Regions from separate parts of the Roseomonas elaeocarpi genome, predicted to be linked through region 1. Evidence: riboswitches for the same ligand, from Rfam matches in the RefSeq annotation. Region 1 holds a riboswitch; each other region holds the start of a gene.
What was found. A riboswitch is a leader RNA that binds a small molecule or an ion and turns the genes downstream of it on or off. The one in region 1 is predicted to bind cobalamin.
Positions count from the first base shown of each region.

Region 2: linked by a shared signal. The riboswitch ahead of ACFFGY_RS13955 (DUF1636 family protein) and the one ahead of ACFFGY_RS05190 (ABC transporter substrate-binding protein) in region 1 are both predicted to bind cobalamin.
Region 3: linked by a shared signal. The riboswitch ahead of ACFFGY_RS20780 (CbtB domain-containing protein) and the one ahead of ACFFGY_RS05190 (ABC transporter substrate-binding protein) in region 1 are both predicted to bind cobalamin.

Region 1 is NZ_JBHLUN010000004.1:27,756-30,869, forward strand. It holds gene ACFFGY_RS05185 (c-type cytochrome) at 1-21, opposite strand, end outside; cobalamin riboswitch at 482-764, shown strand; gene ACFFGY_RS05190 (ABC transporter substrate-binding protein) at 862-2,073, shown strand; gene ACFFGY_RS05195 (FecCD family ABC transporter permease) at 2,270-3,114, shown strand, end outside.
Region 2 is NZ_JBHLUN010000009.1:67,121-70,234, reverse strand. It holds gene ACFFGY_RS13970 (cobyric acid synthase) at 1-87, opposite strand, end outside; gene cobO (cob(I)yrinic acid a,c-diamide adenosyltransferase) at 237-896, opposite strand; gene cobU (bifunctional adenosylcobinamide kinase/adenosylcobinamide-phosphate guanylyltransferase) at 914-1,414, opposite strand; cobalamin riboswitch at 1,504-1,753, shown strand; gene ACFFGY_RS13955 (DUF1636 family protein) at 1,889-2,644, shown strand; gene cobW (cobalamin biosynthesis protein CobW) at 2,641-3,114, shown strand, end outside.
Region 3 is NZ_JBHLUN010000017.1:51,022-54,135, forward strand. It holds gene ACFFGY_RS20765 (NAD(P)H-hydrate dehydratase) at 1-216, opposite strand, end outside; gene ACFFGY_RS20770 (histidine phosphatase family protein) at 241-996, opposite strand; gene ACFFGY_RS20775 (CbtA family protein) at 1,141-1,866, opposite strand; gene ACFFGY_RS20780 (CbtB domain-containing protein) at 1,875-2,069, opposite strand; cobalamin riboswitch at 2,106-2,324, opposite strand; gene ACFFGY_RS20785 (amidohydrolase/deacetylase family metallohydrolase) at 2,494-3,114, opposite strand, start outside.

The DNA.
Region 1 (3,114 bases):
GAGGAAGTACCGTGCCCGCATGCTGCGGCATCCCGTTCTGATCGTTCTTGTTTCCCGGGAAGAACACGCCGTTCCTGGGCCTCCCCGCCCGAGGCGGCGCGGGCCGAAGTCCCGCCGTTCGTGCTGCGCGGAAGGCTCCGCCCGCGCAGGCTTCAGGTCAACGCGCCCGCCCATCACGGCTGACGGAGCGTTCCGGCGCCGATACGTCCCGGCCGGCACCCTCGCCGTGCTGGCACCTCGCCTGGCTGCCCACGCAGGCCACTCCCCCTCCTGCGGCAGGCCTCGTTGCAGCCGCGTCTGGCCAGCGGCCGATGGCCGAACCCCGACTTGTCCCTGCGCCCACCATCGGACGGGAAAGCGGCACGTCGCACCCGCTTGATAGATACGTTATAACATGACAGACCATCGAGCCATGCCGCCACGCCTCGATCCCACGGCCGCTCACCGACCGTCCGGCCTTGCCGCGCCCACGCCGCCGTGGCTAGCTGCACCGGTCGACGGTCCCGCGCGAGCGGGTGAAAAGGGAACACCGTGCGTTCCGGCAGGGCCCCGCGCCCGGGAACAAGTCGGTGGCTGCCCCCGCAACTGTCAGCGGCGTGCCGCTGGCCCGTCCGTCACGCCGCAGCGGCGTGGCGGGTCACTGTGCCGCCCCGGGCTGCTGCCGGGGAAGCGCGGGAAGACAGGGCCGGTGGCGGGGCGCATCCGGTCAAACCCGGCTGCCACGCGCCGCGAGCCAGGAGACCTGCCGTCGTCGCGCCATCATGCCGCCGGGCGGGGTGCTCCGGAGGCAGGAGAGTTCCTGTGACCCACGCCCCGCTCCACCCGCGCCCGGCCGTCCCCGCATCCACCCCCGCATACCCCTTGGCAAGCGCCACGGCCGCCCTGCCCGCGGGGTCGGCCCCGACCGCCCGTCGCCGGCGCTTTCCCGCGGCGAGGCTCCCGGCCGCGATCCTGGCCGCCGCTACACTGCTGGCGCCGCTCCTGGTCACGCTGGCCCCGGCCACGCCCGCCCAGGCCACGCCCACCCGGACCGAGCCCACCCAGGCCGATCCCACAAAGGCCGATCCCGCCCAAAAGGAACCCAGCCAGACCGGACCCACCCAGACCGGGCCCACCCAGGCCGGGCCCACGCGCTACCCGCTGACGCTCAGCAACTGCGGCCGCGACGTCACCTTCCCCCACGCGCCGCAACGCGCCGTGTCGATCGGCCAGAACGAGACGGAGATCATGCTCTCGCTCGGCCTGGGCGACCGGCTGGTCGGCACCGCCCTCTGGGTCGGCCCGGTGCTGCCCGAACTCGCCGGGGCGAACGCGCGCATCCCGCGCCTGGCCGACAACGACCCCAGCTTCGAATCCGTGGTGGGGCGCGAGCCCGACCTCGTGACCGCGCAGTTCGAATGGCACCTGGGCCCGCACGGCGCGGTCGGCCGGCGGGAACAGTTCGACGCGCTCGGCATCCCCACCTACGTCGCCCGCACCGACTGCACCGGCAAGGACAACAGCGGCTCCGGCGACGGTGTCCGCCGCACGCCCTTCGATCTGTCGCAGCTCTACGGCGAGATCCGCGACCTCGCCGCGATCTTTGATGTGCAGGACCGGGGCGAGGCGCTGATCCGCAAGCTCCAGGCGCGCGAGGCCGCGGCCGTCGCCGCCGTGGCGCCGCTGCGCGGCCGGGCGATCCCGACGCTGTTCTGGTTTTCCTCGCGCGACGTGGCGGGCGACGCCTTCGTGGCCGGCACCAATGGCGCCCCGGCCGCGATCATGCGCATTCTCGGCCTGCGCAACGTCATCACCACCGAGGACGAGTGGCCCACGGTGGGCTGGGAAACCATCGCCGCCGCAGCACCCCGCCTGATCGTGCTGGGCGAGATGTCGCGCCGCCGCTTCCCCGCCGACGACGCCGCGGTGAAGCGCCGCTTCCTCGAAACCGATCCCGTGGCGCGCGAGATCCCGGCGGTGCGGGCGGGGCAGGTCATCACGGTCGACGCGCAATCCATGAACCCGACCATGCGCACGATCGACGGCATCGAGGCCGTGGCGCGCGGCCTCCAGAACCTCGGCACCGCGCCGTGACGCCCTGGCACGGGATACCGGCCCCCGCCCGCCCGGTCGGATCCGGCGCGCGTGCCCACGGCGGCCGGCGGCAGGGCGGGGCGACCGGCGCGCCCGGGCACCAGGTGGCGCAGCCGCCCAACAGCCCGCCCGCCGCGATGCGCCCGCCGGGGCTGCGCCCTGCCGCGCATCCGGCCACCCCCGGCGGATCACCGGCTTGAGCGCCCCCCTCGCCCTCCCTTCCTCGCTGCGCGCCCGGGCCGCGCGGCTGCTGCCCCTCGACGAGGCCCGACGCGGCGCGGCGCAGCGGCGGCTGGCCACGGTGCTGCTGCCCGCCTCGCCGCTGATCCTGGCGCTGGCCGTCGCACTGGCGGTGTCGGCCGGCGAGATGCGCATCCCGCCGCTCACGGTGCTCGAGGCCATGGCCAACCGCCTCCTCGGCGCGGGCTTCCCCGTGTCGCGGCTGCAGGAAGGCGTGATCTGGGACTACCGCCTCAGCCGCGCGCTGATGGCCGCCTGCCTGGGCGGCGGCCTCGCCACCGCGGGGGCGGTGCTGCAGGCGCTGCTGCGCAACCCGCTGGCGGAGCCCTACGTGCTGGGCATCTCGGCCGGCGCTTCCACCGGCGCGGTGGCGGTGGTGATCCTGGGGCTGGGCGCGGGCACGCTGGGGGCGTCGCTGGGCCTGCCGCTCGGTCTCCCCTTGGGCGCCTTTCTCGGCGCCGCCGTGGCGCTGGCAGCCGTGGCGGCGCTGGCCACGGCGTCCGGCGGCGGCAGCGAGCGCGTGATCCTGTCCGGCGTGGTGGCCTCGCAGCTCTTCAACGCCGCCACCGCCTTTATCGTCACCACCGCGGCCAATGCCGAGCAGGCGCGCGGCGTGATGTTCTGGCTGCTGGGCAGCCTCGGCGGCACCCGCTGGCCCGACCTGGCGCTGGCCGCCCCGGTGGTGCTGGGGGGCGCCGCGGTCTGCCTGCTCCACGCCCGCGCGCTGGACGCCTTCGCCTTCGGAACCGACGCGGCCGCGGCGCTGGGCATCCCGGTGGGCCGGGTCCGCGCCACGCTGTT
Region 2 (3,114 bases), on a different contig from region 1:
CACGCGCAACCCGCGCCGGGCAAAGGCGCGGGCCAGACCCGCCACGATCAGCGACTTGCCGACCGAGGAGCCGGTGCCCTGGAACATGATCGCGCGGGTCACGGACAGCCCTTCCGGCGAGGCGGCAGGCCGCCCCCTGCCCTGGCTTGGCACGGCGCAACGGCTGCCGGGTGGCCCGGGCTTCCGCCGCTGTGCATCGGGCGACAAGCCCGCTGCCATCCTTGGCCGTGCATGGGCTAGAACTCGATGCCCTGCTGCGCCCGGACGCCGGCGGCGAAGTGGTGCTTCACCGGCTGCATCTCGGTCACGAGGTCGGCGGCGTCGAGCAGCGCCTGGGGCGCGTTGCGGCCGGTGACCACGACATGGAGGTCGGGCCGGCGGCCTTGCAGTGCCGCCACCACGGCGCCGGTGTCGAGGTAGCTGTAGCGCAGCGCGATGCAGAGTTCGTCCAGCACCAGCAGCGCAAGGTCGGGGCGCGCCATCATCGCGAGCGCCCGTTCCCAGGCGGCCGTGGCGGCGGCGACGTCGCGGGCGCGGTCCTGGGTTTCCCAGGTGAAGCCTTCCCCCATCGAGTGCCATTCCACCAGCGGGCCGAAGCCTTCCAGCACGGTGCGCTCACCGGTGCTCCAGGCGCCCTTGATGAATTGCACCACGCCGCAGGGCCGCCCGTGCCCCACCATGCGCAGCAGCAGGCCGAGGGCGGCGGTGGACTTGCCCTTGCCCGCGCCGGTGTTGACCAGCAGCAGCCCCTTCTCGACCGTCTTCGAGGCGACCTCCGCATCCTGCACCGCCTTGCGCGCGGCCATCTTGCGCCGGTGGCGGGCGGCCTCGTCGTCGGTGTCGCTGGCTGCGGGCGCGGCCGTGTTCGCGGGTGCGGCAGGGGCATCGTCGCGCATGGACGATTCGCCGGCCGTCATTTCACCACCATCGGCAGGCCCGCCACGGTGAAGACCACGCGGTCCGCCCGCGCGGCCAGGCGTTGGTGCAGCGTGCCGGCGGCGTCGCGGAAGCGCCGGGCGAGCGCGTTGTCGGGCACGATGCCCAGGCCGACCTCGTTGGACACCAAGACCGTGGCGGCGGTGCGCTGCATCAGCGCCGTTTCCAGCGCGTTCGCGGCGGCGTCGAGGTCGCGCTCACCGAGCAGGAGGTTGCTGAGCCAGAGCGTCAGGCAGTCCACCAGCGCCGGCTGCGTCCGGGCGCGCAGCAGGGCGGCCGGCAGGTCCAGCGGCGCTTCCACCGTCTGCCATTCCGCCCCGCGGCGTTCGCGATGGGTGGCGATGCGCTCGCGCATCTCGTCGTCGAAGGCCTGCGCCGTGGCGAGGTAGAGCCAGGGCTGGGGAAGCGCGGTGAAGAGTGACTCGGCGTGCCGGCTCTTGCCGGAACGGGCGCCGCCGAGAACCAGGGTAAGGCTCATGCGCGCGAAACTGCGCGGTTTGCGGCGCGGCGCCAAGGGCGGGCCGGGGCGGCGCGAAGATCGTTTGACTCGCACCCCGGGCGCCGCCTACGACCTCAGGCCGTGATGGTTCCCCCGCGAGGGGGATGAAAAGGGAACGCGGTCCGGGGCCCGTTCCGTGTCTGGCCGGTGCGCATCGCCGGCCGGACACCTCAGGTCCCAAAACCGCGGCTGCCCCCGCAACTGTAGGCGGAGAGCGTCCTGATCCAGAGCCACTGGCCCCCTCCGGGCGGCCGGGAAGGCGACCGGGACGCGCCTGTATCCGCGAGCCAGGAGACCTGCCATCCGCGTCTCGATCGTGCCACCGGGCGGGGTGCCCCGGCGGGCAGAGGTGCCTGGCCGCCGTGCCCGGCGCCGACCCTGCGTGCCGCCAGCGGGCGGTGTTCAGGGCGGTCCCACGCATCCCGGGTTGCTGCGCGTCGGGATCATCACGTTTTGCCAGAAGCCGCCTTTCTGCCGCCGCCCGACATGCCGGCCGACGCCGTGACATCGCATGAGCGCGCCTTGGCCGCTGGCGCGACCGCGCCGGCCCCGGGTGACCAGGGCTCCGGCCGCCCTGCCCCATCCGCACCGGAAACCGCCGTCGCCCCGGCCGCGCCGGTCACCACCCTGCACGTCTGCACCACCTGCCGCGCCGGCCTCGCGCTGGGCGAGGGCGAGGTGCCGGAAGGGCAGAAGCTGTTCGACGCCGTGGCCGCGGCGCTGGCCGCCGCGCCGGAGGCGCCGGTGGTGCTGCGCGCCTCGACCTGCATGGCCAATTGCGAGCGCGGCTGCTCGGCCGCCCTCACGGCGCCCGGCAAGTGGCAGTACCTGCTGGCGGGGCTCGATCCGGCGATGGGGGCGGACCTCGTGAGCTACGGGCGCGCCTACGCCGCCACGGCGACGGGCACGGTGATGCCGTCGAAGCGCCCGGCCTCGCTGCGCCACGCGGTCCTCGGCCGCGTGCCGCCCTTCACCCCGGCGGGCGACCCTGCTCCCGCCACGCGGGCGTCGGTCATCCAGGCACCGGTTCCTCAGCCGTCGGTCCCCCAGGCGTCAGTCCCCCAGGCGTCGGTCTCCCAAGTGCCGATCTCCCCGGCACCGGGCCTTCAGGCACCGATCCTCGAGGCATCGACTTCCCCGGCAACGGCGACCCGGACACCGATTCCCCAGGCAACACCAGTTCCCCAGACGAGCGAGAACGCCTCATGAGCGACGTGCGAAAGATCCCGGCCACCATCGTCACCGGCTTCCTGGGGGCCGGAAAGACCACGCTGGTGCGGCACCTGATGACGCAGGCGAACGGCCGGCGCATCGCCATCATCGTGAACGAGTTCGGCTCGCTGGGCATCGATGGCGAGACGCTGCGCTCCTGCGGGATCGAAGGCTGCGAGGAGGAGAACATCGTCGAACTGGCCAATGGCTGTCTGTGCTGCACCGTGGCGGACGAGTTCCTGCCCACCATGCAGGCGCTGCTCGACCGCCCCAACCCGCCCGAGCACATCCTGATCGAGACCTCGGGTCTCGCGCTGCCCAAGCCGCTGATCAAGGCCTTCAACTGGCCGGGCATCCGGTCGCGCGTCACGGTGGACGGGGTGGTGACGGTGGTGGACGGGCCGGCCGTGGCGGCGGGCCGCTTCGCCGATGATCCGGAGGCCGTGGCGGCGCAGCGCGCGGCGGAC
Region 3 (3,114 bases), on a different contig from region 1:
CGCCAGCTGGGGCGCGACCGCGGCCCCCACCGCCAGCTGCAGCTTGCCCGCGCCGGCGCGCAGCGCGGCGGTGCCGGCGAGCAGCACGGCGCCCGGAACCTCGCGGCTGCCGCCCACCACCATGACGCGGCCGCGGCTTTCCTTGTCGCCGCTTTCCGGGCTGGGCAGCGGCATGGAGCGCAGCAGGGCGGGCGTGAGTTCGACCAGTTCGCTCATTGGGGGTCGCTCATCGGGGGTCGCTCATCGGGCGGCCACGTTGGCGTCGGGGGCGGTGGTCACGGGGGCCTGTTCCTCGCGCAGCGGGGCGGTGAAGTTGAAGCGCTCCAGCCGCATCCGCCCCAGCGCCGGGTCGAAGCGGTACTCGGTGACGGAGCAGTTCGCGACCTGCTCGGCCCGGTCGATGGCGAGCAGCTGTTCCTCATCCAGCTGTTCCAGGAGGTAGCGGAAGCAGAGCACGATCACCTGGTGGCACACGATCAAGACGCGCTGCCCCCCGTGATGGAGGCTGATCGTGTCGAGGGCGCTGCGCAGGCGCAGGATCACGTCGCACCAGCTCTCGCCCCCAGGCGGCCGGTGGTAGAACTTGCCGAGCAGGCGGCGGAACTCGGCCTGCTCGGGCTCGAGTTCCCGGATGCCGGCGAAGGTCAGCCGGTCGAGGATGCCGAACTCCTTTTCCCGCAGCCGCTCGTCCGGGGCGAGGTCGGGGGCCTCCCCCAGCAGGGCGCCGGCGCGGCGCAGCTGTGCCGCGGTCTGCCGCGCGCGGCGGTAGGGCGAGGTCAGCAGCACCTCCGGCCTTGCCTCGGGTGGTTGCGCCGCGAACCAGTGGCCCAGCGCCTCGGCCTGCTGCTCGCCCCGGGCGCTGAGCGGCACGTCGGCGTCGCGCTGCGCGAGGTCGATCCGGGCCAGGCCGGCCGCCTGCGCCGCGTCGCGCGCGACGTTGCCGGCACTTTCCCCGTGCCGCACGATCCACAGGCGCTCGGGCCAGTTCTGCCGCATCGCTCACCGCCGTTCCAAGAGGCCGTTCCAAGAGGCCATTCCGGGGGGCCTTCCTGGGGGCCCTTCCTGGGCAGCAACGCGGCAAGCGGCGGATTGTTGGCGGCGGGCGGGATCGGGGCGCTTCTCGGGCGCCCGGAACAGCTGTCAGGCCAGCGCCGCGCGCGGCCGGAAGCGGGCGTGCAGCGCGCCGAGCGCGAGGCCCAGCGTGGCCCAGAACAACAGGCTCACCACCATCACCTCGGTGACGAAGCGGTGGATCAGGGCTTCCGGCACGGCGGAGGTTTCCTCAGGCGCCAGCGGCGCGCCGTAGAGGTGCGGCAGCACCAGCAGGACCACGCCGAGCAGGGCCGGCAGCGGCCTGCGGCCGAGAAGAACCAGGCCTAGGCCCAGCGTGGTGAGGGCGGCGGTCGCCACCCACCAGAGCTGCCGCGCCGTGAGGTCCGCCACCGGCATCCCGGGGGGTTCCGGCGGCAGGCCGATCGAGGGCGCCAGGGTGAACACGGCGAAGCCCGCCAAGCCCCAGAGCAGGCCCTGCCGTCCGTCGACCGGCTGGCCGCGGAGGCTGATCGCGGCACCCAGCATCAGCGCGTAGGCGACGCCGGTGAGCACGTCCGCCAGCAGGGTGTAGAGCGTCCGCTCCAGCCCGTCCCGCGGCTCCCAGGCGGCCGCGTGGTCGTGGCCGGCCTCGGTTCCGGCGGCGGCGTGGTCATGCGGCGGTGCCGCGGCGGCGGGTTCGGCGGCCTGCTCGTAAACCTCGGCGGCCAGGATGGTGGGAACCGTGCTCAGCTGGTGCCCGGCCGTCGCGACGAGGCCGGCCATGAGGCCGGCCAGCACCGCGACGAGGAGGATGTGCCGGAGATGGGCGAACATCGCGCGTCTCAGTGGCAGGGGAAGCCGTTGGAATGGCGCGTGTCGTGCGCCGCGTTGTGCAGCCGATCGTTGTGGGCGAAGCCGACGCCCCAGAGCAGGAAGGCACCGAAGCACAGCATGATGAGGCTGGCGGCGCCGCGCGCGGCGGCGGAGGTCGCGGTGCCGGCACTGGCCGGGGCGGAAAGGGTCTGGGTGGGCGTCATGATGGGTCTCCGCCGGCGCACCCCGCGCCGGCCCGGAAGGTTGGCCATGCCCCGGCAGGTCTCCTGGCTCGCGGGTCATGGCCGATGCTCCTGTCTTCCCGGCACGAACCCGTGCCAGTGACCTGCCCGGAGGCAGACGGAGCAGCGGCGACCCGCCCACAGTTACGGGGGCAGCCACCGACTTGGCCCCGGGGCGGGGCCGCACGGTGTTCCCTTTTCACTCGCTCGCGCGAGACCGGTGCGCGGCCACCCTATCGCGCCGGCGCGGTTTCCAACAAGCGTCCGGGTCCAACAAGCGTCCGGGGCGGATTCTGCGGGCAGGGAACAGGCCGCCTTGTTGGCCGGCCCGCTTGCGCGCCGGCACGCCTTGCGGCGGCGGCGCAGGGTTTCCATCCCCCCGGGATGCATGCGCCGCCGCGGCCGTTCAGGCGGCCGCCTTGAAGGCCCGCCCGTCCTGCGGGTGCCACCACTGGCCGGCGATCACCACGCCCGCGGACTCGATGCGCTGGGTGCCCTGCAGCACCTCGCCCACCACGTCGGTGTAGCTGAACTGCCCGTCACGGATGCGCAGGATCGTGGCGTCGCCCGGGCTGCCGGGCTTCAGCGTGCCGAGCTCGGGCCGGTTCAGCGCGCGGGCGGCTTCCACGGTGGAGCGGGCGATCACCTCATCCAGCGGCATGCCCAGGCACAGGAACTTCGACAGCGTGGTGACCTGGTCGAAGGCCGGGCCGTTGATGCACAGCGCATGGACGTCGGAGGAGATGGTGTCGGGCGGAAAGCCGTTGGCCAGCATGGCGCGCGCCGTCTTGAAGGAGAACGAGCCCTGGCCGTGGCCGATGTCGAACAGGACGCCGCGCGCCCGGGCCGCCAGCACCGCCTGCTTCACCCGCCCCTGCGCCGTGACGGGGGCGTTGGGGAAGGGGCGGAAGCAATGGGTCAGGATGTCGCCGGGGCGCAGGCGGTCGATCACCTCCTCGTAGGACGGGGGCGGGTGGTCGATATGGGCCATCAGCGGCAGGCCTACCTCGTCGGCCACCTGCAGCGC